DNA from 2 places in the Dryocola baronae genome. Region 2 is predicted to be linked to the other one. Evidence: predicted binding sites of a transcription regulator. Region 2 holds the regulator's gene; the other holds the start of a gene.
What was found. Region 2 encodes PhoB, which activates phosphate uptake and scavenging genes when phosphate is short. Its sites were predicted from a motif close to CTGTCATAAAACTGNCNNAT; they were not measured.
Positions count from the first base shown of each region.

Region 1: a site for PhoB is predicted at 2,137-2,156, ahead of glpT (glycerol-3-phosphate transporter). Genes of this name have one in related genera too.

Region 1 is NZ_JBINNY010000001.1:1,557,233-1,561,652, forward strand. It holds gene glpB (glycerol-3-phosphate dehydrogenase subunit GlpB) at 1-394, opposite strand, end outside; gene glpA (anaerobic glycerol-3-phosphate dehydrogenase subunit A) at 391-2,010, opposite strand; gene glpT (glycerol-3-phosphate transporter) at 2,251-3,609, shown strand; gene yfaE (class I ribonucleotide reductase maintenance protein YfaE) at 3,737-3,991, opposite strand; gene nrdB (class Ia ribonucleoside-diphosphate reductase subunit beta) at 3,995-4,420, opposite strand, start outside.
Region 2 is NZ_JBINNY010000001.1:3,931,745-3,936,164, forward strand. It holds gene brnQ (branched-chain amino acid transporter carrier protein BrnQ) at 1-387, opposite strand, end outside; gene phoR (phosphate regulon sensor histidine kinase PhoR) at 1,100-2,392, opposite strand; gene phoB (phosphate response regulator transcription factor PhoB) at 2,415-3,104, opposite strand; gene sbcD (exonuclease subunit SbcD) at 3,290-4,420, shown strand, end outside.

The DNA of each region.
Region 1 (4,420 bases), 2.4 Mb from region 2:
CAACGGGGATTTCCGCCGGGCTGAGCCACGTTGGCCGCCGCGTGCCGAGCGGGGTAATTCGCTGGTGATTTTGCTGGCAGCTGCCCTGAAGGTTCACCAGGCATCGCTCAAGCAGCGCCTCGCCTTCGACCGCATAACGCAGGACATTCTGCGCGCCCATCAGGCTGTATGGGTGCTGCGGCGCCTGCTGTGCCAGGGCTTCGAGCGCTTTCAAAGGTTGTTCAACGGGCGTCCCGTCGGGCAGTTCAGCCAGCAAATCCAGCGAGCCGGACGAGAAGTGCAGCGCGCTTTGCCCGCGGCTAACAATGGCGCAGCGCAGGCCCGCTTCCGCCAGGCGGATACCGCACGTCAGGCCAGCCAGTCCGCCGCCGATGATCAAGCTGTCGAATTTCATTGGGTGGCTCCTTTTTTCAGCCCGCACAGCCCCTGGTAAACCCAGGCGGTGAATTCGCTTTCCCGCAGGGCGTCGTCCCAGGCGATGGGCCGAATGCCTTTCCAGCGCTCGTTGAGAAACGCCGAAAGCTGGTCCAGCGAGCGGGCGGGCGTAGACGTTCCAAAACGCTGTAACAGCCCGGCGGCTCGGCAGGCGCACAGTTCGCCCTGGCAGGTGCCCATGCCAACGCGGGTCCGGCGGCGCAGATCGCCAAGGTTTTTTACCGCGAGGCTGTCGACGGCGTAGCGCACTTCCCCTGCGGTAACCGCTTCACATTCGCAGACCAGGCTGTTGCTGAGCCGATCGCCCGCCAGCAGCCGGTCGGCGCGGTCACCGTGTCGCCAGACGGCGGAGCGGCGGATGGTCGGCGGCAGAGAAATCACTTTGCGAATTGTCTCTTCCGCCGAGTTTTCAGAACCCGGAAGCGGCGTGGCGGCGGTGGTGCAGGGTTGATTGTTGCCGAGCTTTTCACAAACGGCGTTGGTCGCCCATTCGGCCATCAGACGGTAGGTCATCAGCTTGCCGCCGGTAATGGTGATAAAGCCTTCCATGCCGTCGCGCTTCGCGTGATCCAGCAGCACGATGCCCCGGCTGACGCTGCGCCCGGAGGGATCGTCATCGCTCGCCACCAGCGGGCGCACGCCCGCATAGGCGCGCAGGATGCGGGTGGAGGCAAGCTTCGGCGCAAGCTTGGCACCTTCGCGGATCAGGATGTCCACTTCCTGCGGCGTGACGCGCATATCGTCAATGCGATCGTAATCGATATGGGTGGAGGTGGTGCCGATCAGCGAAATAGTGTCGCCTGGCACGAGGATATCCGCATCGGCAGGCTTGCGGCAGCGGTTGATGACCATGTTATTAATGCGGTGGCCGAGGATCAGCAGCGACCCTTTGGCCGGGAACATGCGCACGCTCAAATCCGCATATTCGGCGATGCGCTGCCCCCAGATCCCCGCGGCGTTGACCACTACGCTGGCATATAAATCGTGATGCTCATGAGTCTGGTGGTTGAAGACCCGCACGCCGGTTACCCGGTCGCCGCTGCGTATCAGGCCGGTGACCTCCTGCCCGGTCAGAATTTCCGCGCCGTGTTCCCTGGCATCAAGCATGTTGGCCGCCGTCAGGCGAAACGGATCGACCGTCCCGTCGGGTACGCGAACGGCACCGATAAGCTGTGGGTTAGCGGCGGGCTCGATGCGCAGCGCTTCGTGAGGATCGAGCCGCTGGGCGTTAATTCCGGCACTTTTACAGGCGGCGATAAACGTGCTCTGGAGGGCTAAGTCGTCTTCGGGGAGGGTGATAAACAGGCCGTCGGTACGTTCGATGCAGTGGCGGGCGATGCGCTTCAGGATGCGGTTTTCTTCAATACATTCCCTGGCCGATTCACCGTCGGTCATTGCATAGCGAGCGCCGCTGTGCAGCAATCCGTGGTTGCGGCCCGTCGCCCCGGTGGCGATGTCGTGTCTTTCGAGCAGCAGCGCGCGCAGCCCCCGCCGGGCGCAGTCGCGGGCAATTCCCGCACCGGTTGCGCCGCCGCCGATAATAATGACATCCCGTTCTTTGCTTCCCGTCGACATGCTCTTCTCCTGAAAGAAACCCGTTGATCGCTATTCAGCCACAGAATGAATTATCAATGTTTGATATCGAGCAAATTCGAGCATAAATCGAAAGTGAAGTGTGACCTGATGCACCCTTTCGCTAATTTGTAATAAAACTGTAACGTGGTGTGCGATGTTTCACACTAAAGACAGATGATTTTCATTAACATGCGCTCGCAAAAGAACATGGCTTTTCCAGAAACTGCCACGGAGGCATTCATGCTGAGTATATTTAAACCTGCAGCGCATCAGCCAAGGCTGAAGTCAGAACACATCGATCCGACCTATCGCCGCCTGCGCTGGCAAATCTTCATGGGGATTTTCTTCGGCTACGCCGCTTACTATCTGGTGCGTAAAAACTTCACCCTTGCAATGCCTTATCTGGTGGAGCAGGGCTTCTCGCGTGGTGACCTGGGCTTTGCGCTGTCCGGGATTTCCATCGCCTATGGTTTTTCCAAGTTCATCATGGGGTCGGTTTCTGACCGCTCTAACCCGCGTGTGTTCCTGCCTGCCGGGCTGATCCTTGCCGCCGCCGTTATGCTGTTTATGGGCTTTGTACCCTGGGCGACGTCGAGCATCGCGGTGATGTTTGTGCTGCTGTTCCTGTGCGGCTGGTTCCAGGGCATGGGCTGGCCGCCGTGTGGGCGCACCATGGTGCACTGGTGGTCGCAGAAGGAGCGCGGCGGTATCGTTTCGATTTGGAACTGCGCGCATAACGTCGGCGGCGGCATTCCTCCGCTGCTGTTCCTGCTGGGGATGGCGTGGTTTAACGACTGGCACGCGGCGCTGTATATGCCTGCCTTTGCGGCTATCCTCGTGGCGCTGATTGCGTTTGGCCTGATGCGCGATACCCCACAGTCCTGCGGCCTGCCGCCGATTGAGGAGTACAAAAACGACTACCCGGACGACTACAGCGAGAATGCGGAAGAAGAGCTGACGGCGAAGCAAATCTTTATGCAGTACGTCTTCCCCAACCGCCTGCTGTGGTATATCGCCATCGCTAACGTGTTCGTTTACCTGCTGCGTTACGGCATCCTGGACTGGTCGCCGACCTATCTCAAAGAGGTGAAACACTTCGCGCTGGATAAATCCTCCTGGGCCTACTTCCTGTATGAATATGCGGGGATCCCGGGAACGCTGCTGTGCGGCTGGATGTCGGACAAAGTCTTTAAGGGCAACCGCGGGGCCACCGGCGTGTTCTTTATGATTCTGGTGACCATCGCCACCGTGGTGTACTGGCTAAACCCACCGGGCAATCCGGGCGTGGACATGGCCTGTATGATAGTTATCGGCTTCCTGATTTACGGCCCGGTGATGCTGATTGGCCTGCACGCTCTTGAACTGGCACCGAAAAAGGCGGCGGGCACGGCGGCTGGCTTTACCGGGCTGTTCGGCTATCTTGGCGGTTCGGTTGCGGCGAGCGCGATCGTGGGTTATACCGTGGACTTCTTCGGCTGGGACGGCGGCTTTATGGTGATGATCGGCGGCAGCGTGCTGGCGGTGGTTCTGCTGCTGGTGGTGATGGTGGGCGAGAACAAGCATCACCAACAAATGAAAGCCAGAGAAAATAACAGCTAGGCTATTAAGCCGATTTTGTAAGGTGGATGAGCGCAGCGACATCCACCCTATACATCGTAAGTGTCGGATGCCGCTGCGCTAATCCGACCTACGACAAAAAAAACCTCCCGCGGGAGGTTTTTGCTTTTTACATCTCAATTTCAATATCGCCCTGTGCCCGGCAGCAACAGGGTAAAATCTCACCGGGCTGGATGAACGCCAGCGGTTCGCTCAGCCATTTCACCTCGCCGGATACCAGCTTAATCCGGCAGGATCCGCAGTAACCTTCCCGGCACTGATACTCTACGGCGACCTGGTGATGTTCCAGCGCCGCCAGCAGGGAAGGGTGTTCATCCTGACACATTAGATGTGCGCCGGTGATGCTTAGCGTAATGCGGCTCATCAGTTACAGCTGGAAGTTGCTCAGATCGTCAGCATCGACATTGGAGTCGATCTGCCCAACCAGGTAAGAGCTGACTTCGACTTCCTGCGGCGCAACCTGCACGTTGTCTGACACCAGCCACGCGTTAATCCACGGGATTGGGTTAGAACGGGTTTTGAACGGCAGGTCGAGGCCGACGGCCTGCATGCGGATGTTGGTAATGTAATCCACATACTGGCACAGGATATCTTTGTTCAGGCCGATCATCGAACCGTCGCGGAACAGGTAGCTTGCCCACTCTTTTTCCTGCTCGGCGGCCAGCACGAACAGGTCGTAGCATTCCTGACGGCATTCCTGGGCGATTTCGGCCATTTCCGGATCGTCTTCGCCGGAACGTAGCAGGTTCAGCATGTGCTGGGTGCCGGTCAGGTGCAGCGCTTCGTCGCGGGC
Region 2 (4,420 bases):
ATAGACCAGGCTGTAGATAAACAGCGGCAGCTCGCCCGCGCCGGTCAGCGGCGCAATCCCCACTTCAAAAGAAACGGTTGCGGTACGCGGCGTGGCGAACAGCGGGCCTACGGCCAGATAGCAAATCGTTGCCAGCAGCACGCCTGCGCGGCGGCCAATCGGCGAGCTTAGGCTATCAATGCCGCCGCCCACGCGGGCAATAGCGACGATGGTCAGCACCGGCAGACCTACCGCGGTCACCAGGAAGCCAAGAGAAGCCCACCAGACGTGCTCACCGGCCTGCAAGCCAACCATAGGGGGGAAAATGATGTTGCCCGCACCGACGAAGAGCGCAAAGGTCATAAAGCCCAGTGCGATGATGTCGCGAGATTTTAAATGATGGGTCATAAAATATTTGCAGCCTGTGGATGTGTGGTGTTGAAAGTATTCAAATTTTTCTGCCGTCCAGCGTGGCAAAAAAGTGGCAGTTGCAGATGACGACCGCAGAAAACACTGTTCCCGATCGGTGGCGAAGAATAGTTGGTCGAATTACCACGCAAATTCAGTCGTATGCTAATGCCAGGGGCGCAATTAAAACGCTTATAGCGTTTGAAGACAAGAAGGGATCCGGAAACCAGATTGATATCCTTAAATTAACCACAAACATAGTGGATAAATTCAATTATTAGAAATTATTATGGTGCATCATGCGGTCAAAACTTCGCCAGAAGACGCGTTTTGGTTAACGAGAGGGTAAAAAACGCGCAGCGGGAGAGAAATGGAAAGGGAGATTGACAGTTTTGGTCAATAAATGTTCAGCGCGCGTTAACCTGTTGGGCGAATAACGCAGGTCGGATAACGTAAGCCGAATACCGTAGGTCGGATAAGCGCCAGCGCCATCCGACGCAATCGTTGGACAGCGCAACTTCATTACTCCCCCGGCGCAATCAGCACCTTAGGTTGAATAACGTAGGTCGGATAAGCGCCAGCGCCATCCGACGCAATCGTTGGATAGCGCAACTTCATTACTCCCCCGGCGCAATCAGCACCTTAGGCTGAATAACGTAGGTCGGATAAGCGCCAGCGCCATCCGACGCAATCGTTGGATGGCGCTACTTCATTACTCCCCCGGCGCAATCAGCCGCTCGGGCAGCACAAAAGAAAACGTCGTCCCCTTGCCGAGCCTGCTTTCAATATCCAGCCGCGCCTCGTGATGGCTCAGGGCGTGTTTAACTATCGCCAGCCCCAGCCCGCTGCCGCCGGTCTGGCGAGAACGCGCTTTGTCCACGCGGTAGAAACGCTCGGTCAGGCGCGGAATGTGCTCCGCCGAAATGCCCGGCCCGTTGTCCGCCACGCTGAACTTCGCGCCCTGCGCCGTTTTGTGCCAGCTCACCGTAATGTGCGTGCCTTCCGGCGTGTGGTTTACCGCGTTGTAGACCAGGTTGGAGATGGCGCTGCGCAGCTGTTCTTCATTGCCGAACACGCGCAGCGACGGATCGACGTCAAACTGTAACGTCTGTTTCTGCTGGCTTAGCGTCTGCGCCTCGCGTTCCACGACGCGCAGCATCAGCGGTACGTCGATTTTTTCATTAAGCACCATCGCCGGCGCCGCCTCGATGCGCGAAAGCGTCAGCAGCTGCTTCACCAGCCCCTCCATGCGCGACGTCTGCTCGCGCATGGTGCCAAGCGCTTTATCCCGCAGCGGCCCTTCCAGGCTCTGGTCCTGCATCATCTCCAGGTAACCTTGCAGCACGGTTAAAGGCGTGCGCAGCTCGTGGCTGACGTTGGCAAAAAAGTTGCGCCGCGCGCCTTCCAGCTGGTGCATCTGCGTCACGTCGCGCGCGACCAGCAGCCACTGCTCGTCGCTGTAGGGCATCACGCGGAATTCCAGATGACGACCGTTATTCAGCACCAGCGTCAGCGGGCGAGTGAACTCTTTGGCGGTCAGATAGCGGGTAAATTCGGGGTAGCGCAGCAGGTTTAAAATATTCTGCCCGTTATCGTCCGGCCAGCGCAGGCCGAGATGCTGCTGCGCCAGGCCGTTGCACCAGAAAATCGTCCCTTCATGGGTAGTCAGCACCACCGCGTCCGGCAGGGATTCCGCCCCGCTGCGAAAGCGCTTAATCAGGCTGCCCAGCTCCTTGCGCCGCTTTTTATTGCGCAGCTGCATCTGATGCAGGCCGTAAAGCAGGGGTTCCCAGCTGCCGCGCCCCGGCGGCGGCGTCATGCTGCGGTCAACCCACAGCCACCAGGACAGGCGCAGTAAATTCCAGAAATGCCAGGCCAGCAGCGCAACAACCGCGCCGAGTAAAAACCAGGGAAGATGGCCGAAAATCAGCCCGAGGATGGCGGCCGGGATGCAGCAGAGCAGCAGCTCCAGCACCAGCCTTTTCCATGACAACCGTTCCAGCACGCGTCACACTCCTTTTGGGAAACTAAAAACGGGTCGAAAAGCGATAACCCGTGCCGCGTACCGTTTGTACCATGCGGTCGTGACCGCTCGTCTCCAGCGCCTTGCGCAAACGTCGGATATGCACGTCCACCGTGCGATCCTCAACGTACACATTGGTGCCCCACACGTGGTTAAGCAGCTGCTCGCGGCTGTAAACGCGCTCCGGGTGCGTCATAAAAAAGTGCAGTAGCTTGAATTCGGTCGGGCCCATATCGAGCGGGTTTTCGCCGGTCATCACGCGGTGCGAGGACGGGTCGAGGCTCAGCCCCTGCATTTCGATAACCTCTTCCACCGCCATCGGCGATATACGGCGCATCACGGCTTTGATACGCGCCACCAGCTCTTTAGGGGAAAACGGCTTGGTGATGTAGTCGTCGGCGCCCACCTCAAGGCCGCGCACGCGGTCTTCTTCTTCGCCACGGGCGGTCAACATCATTACGGGGATTTCACGGGTCAGCGCTTCGCGCTTGAGGTGTTTAATAAACTGAATGCCGGAACCGCCGGGTAGCATCCAGTCCAGCAGAATCAGGTCGGGGAAAGGCTCAATTAATAGATTTACCGCACTGTCATAGTCTTCTGCTTCTACCGGCTGAAAACCGTTTTGTTCGAGCACAAAGCTCACCATTTCGCGAATTGGAGCTTCATCTTCTACGACTAAAATGCGTCTTGCCATGATTTACCCTGTTGAAAAGAGGCCGACTCTTAGTGATTGTGCGCCAGTATGCGTCAGATTTGTTACAGATTTATGAAAAGTATGACGGCCAGATGACTCAACGTTTTTAATTATGACGTGTCGATGGGCCGTGGGCAGCGACTCCTTTATAATCCCCCTCACGCTTTTTTGCCACAGGACGGATTATGCGCATCATCCACACATCGGACTGGCACCTCGGTCAGAACTTTTACACCAAAAGCCGCGGGCCGGAACATCAGGCTTTCCTCGACTGGCTGCTGCAGGCTGTCGTTCTTCATAGCGTGGATGCGATAATCGTGGCGGGCGATATTTTTGATACCGGCTCGCCGCCGAGCTACGCCCGCGAGCTGTACAACCGTTTTGTGGTGCAGCTGCAAAGCACCGGCTGCCAGTTGGTGGTACTCGCCGGAAACCACGACTCCGTGGCGACGCTCAACGAATCCCGCGAGCTGCTCGCCTGCCTGAACGCCCGCGTTATCGCAAGCGTACGGCACGACGCCTGCGAACAAACTTTAGTCCTGAATAAGAAAGACGGCACGCCGGGCGCGATCCTCTGCCCGATCCCGTTCCTGCGCCCGCGCGACATTCAGAGCAGCCGGGCGGGGCTTAGCGGCCATGAAAAACAGCGCTCGCTGATGGAAGCCATCACCGAACATTATCAGCAGTGTCACGCCGCGGCCGTCGCCGCGCGCGGCGAGCAGAAGCTGCCGATCATCTCCACCGGGCATTTAACCACCGTCGGCGTCACCAAAACGGACGCGGTGCGCGACATCTATATCGGCACGCTCGACGCCTTCCCGGCGCAAAACTTCCCGCCCGCCGACTACATCGCGCTTGGGCATATCCATCGCGCCCAGCTTATCGGCGGCACGGAACACATTCGCTACAGCGGCTCCCCCATCCCGCTCAGCTTCGACGAAACCGGCAGGCCGAAAAGCGTTTACCTGGTTGAATTTGCCGACGGCGCTTTAAAAGAAGTGACCGCGCTCCCCGTTCCCGTCAGCCAGCCGCTGGCGGTGATAAAAGGCTCGCTCGCTGAAATCGAAAAGCAGCTGGAACAGTGGCGCGACGCGGCCCCGGAGCCAAAGGTCTGGCTGGATATCGAAATCGCCACCGACGAATACCTGCACGACATGCAGCGCCACATCCAGCAGCTCACCGAAAGCCTGCCCGTAGAGGTTGTGCTGCTGCGCCGCAGCCGCGAACAGCGCGAACGGGTCATCGCCCGCCAGCATAAAGAAACGCTGAGCGAGCTAACCGTGGAAGAGGTGTTTGAGCGCCGCCTGGCGCAGGAA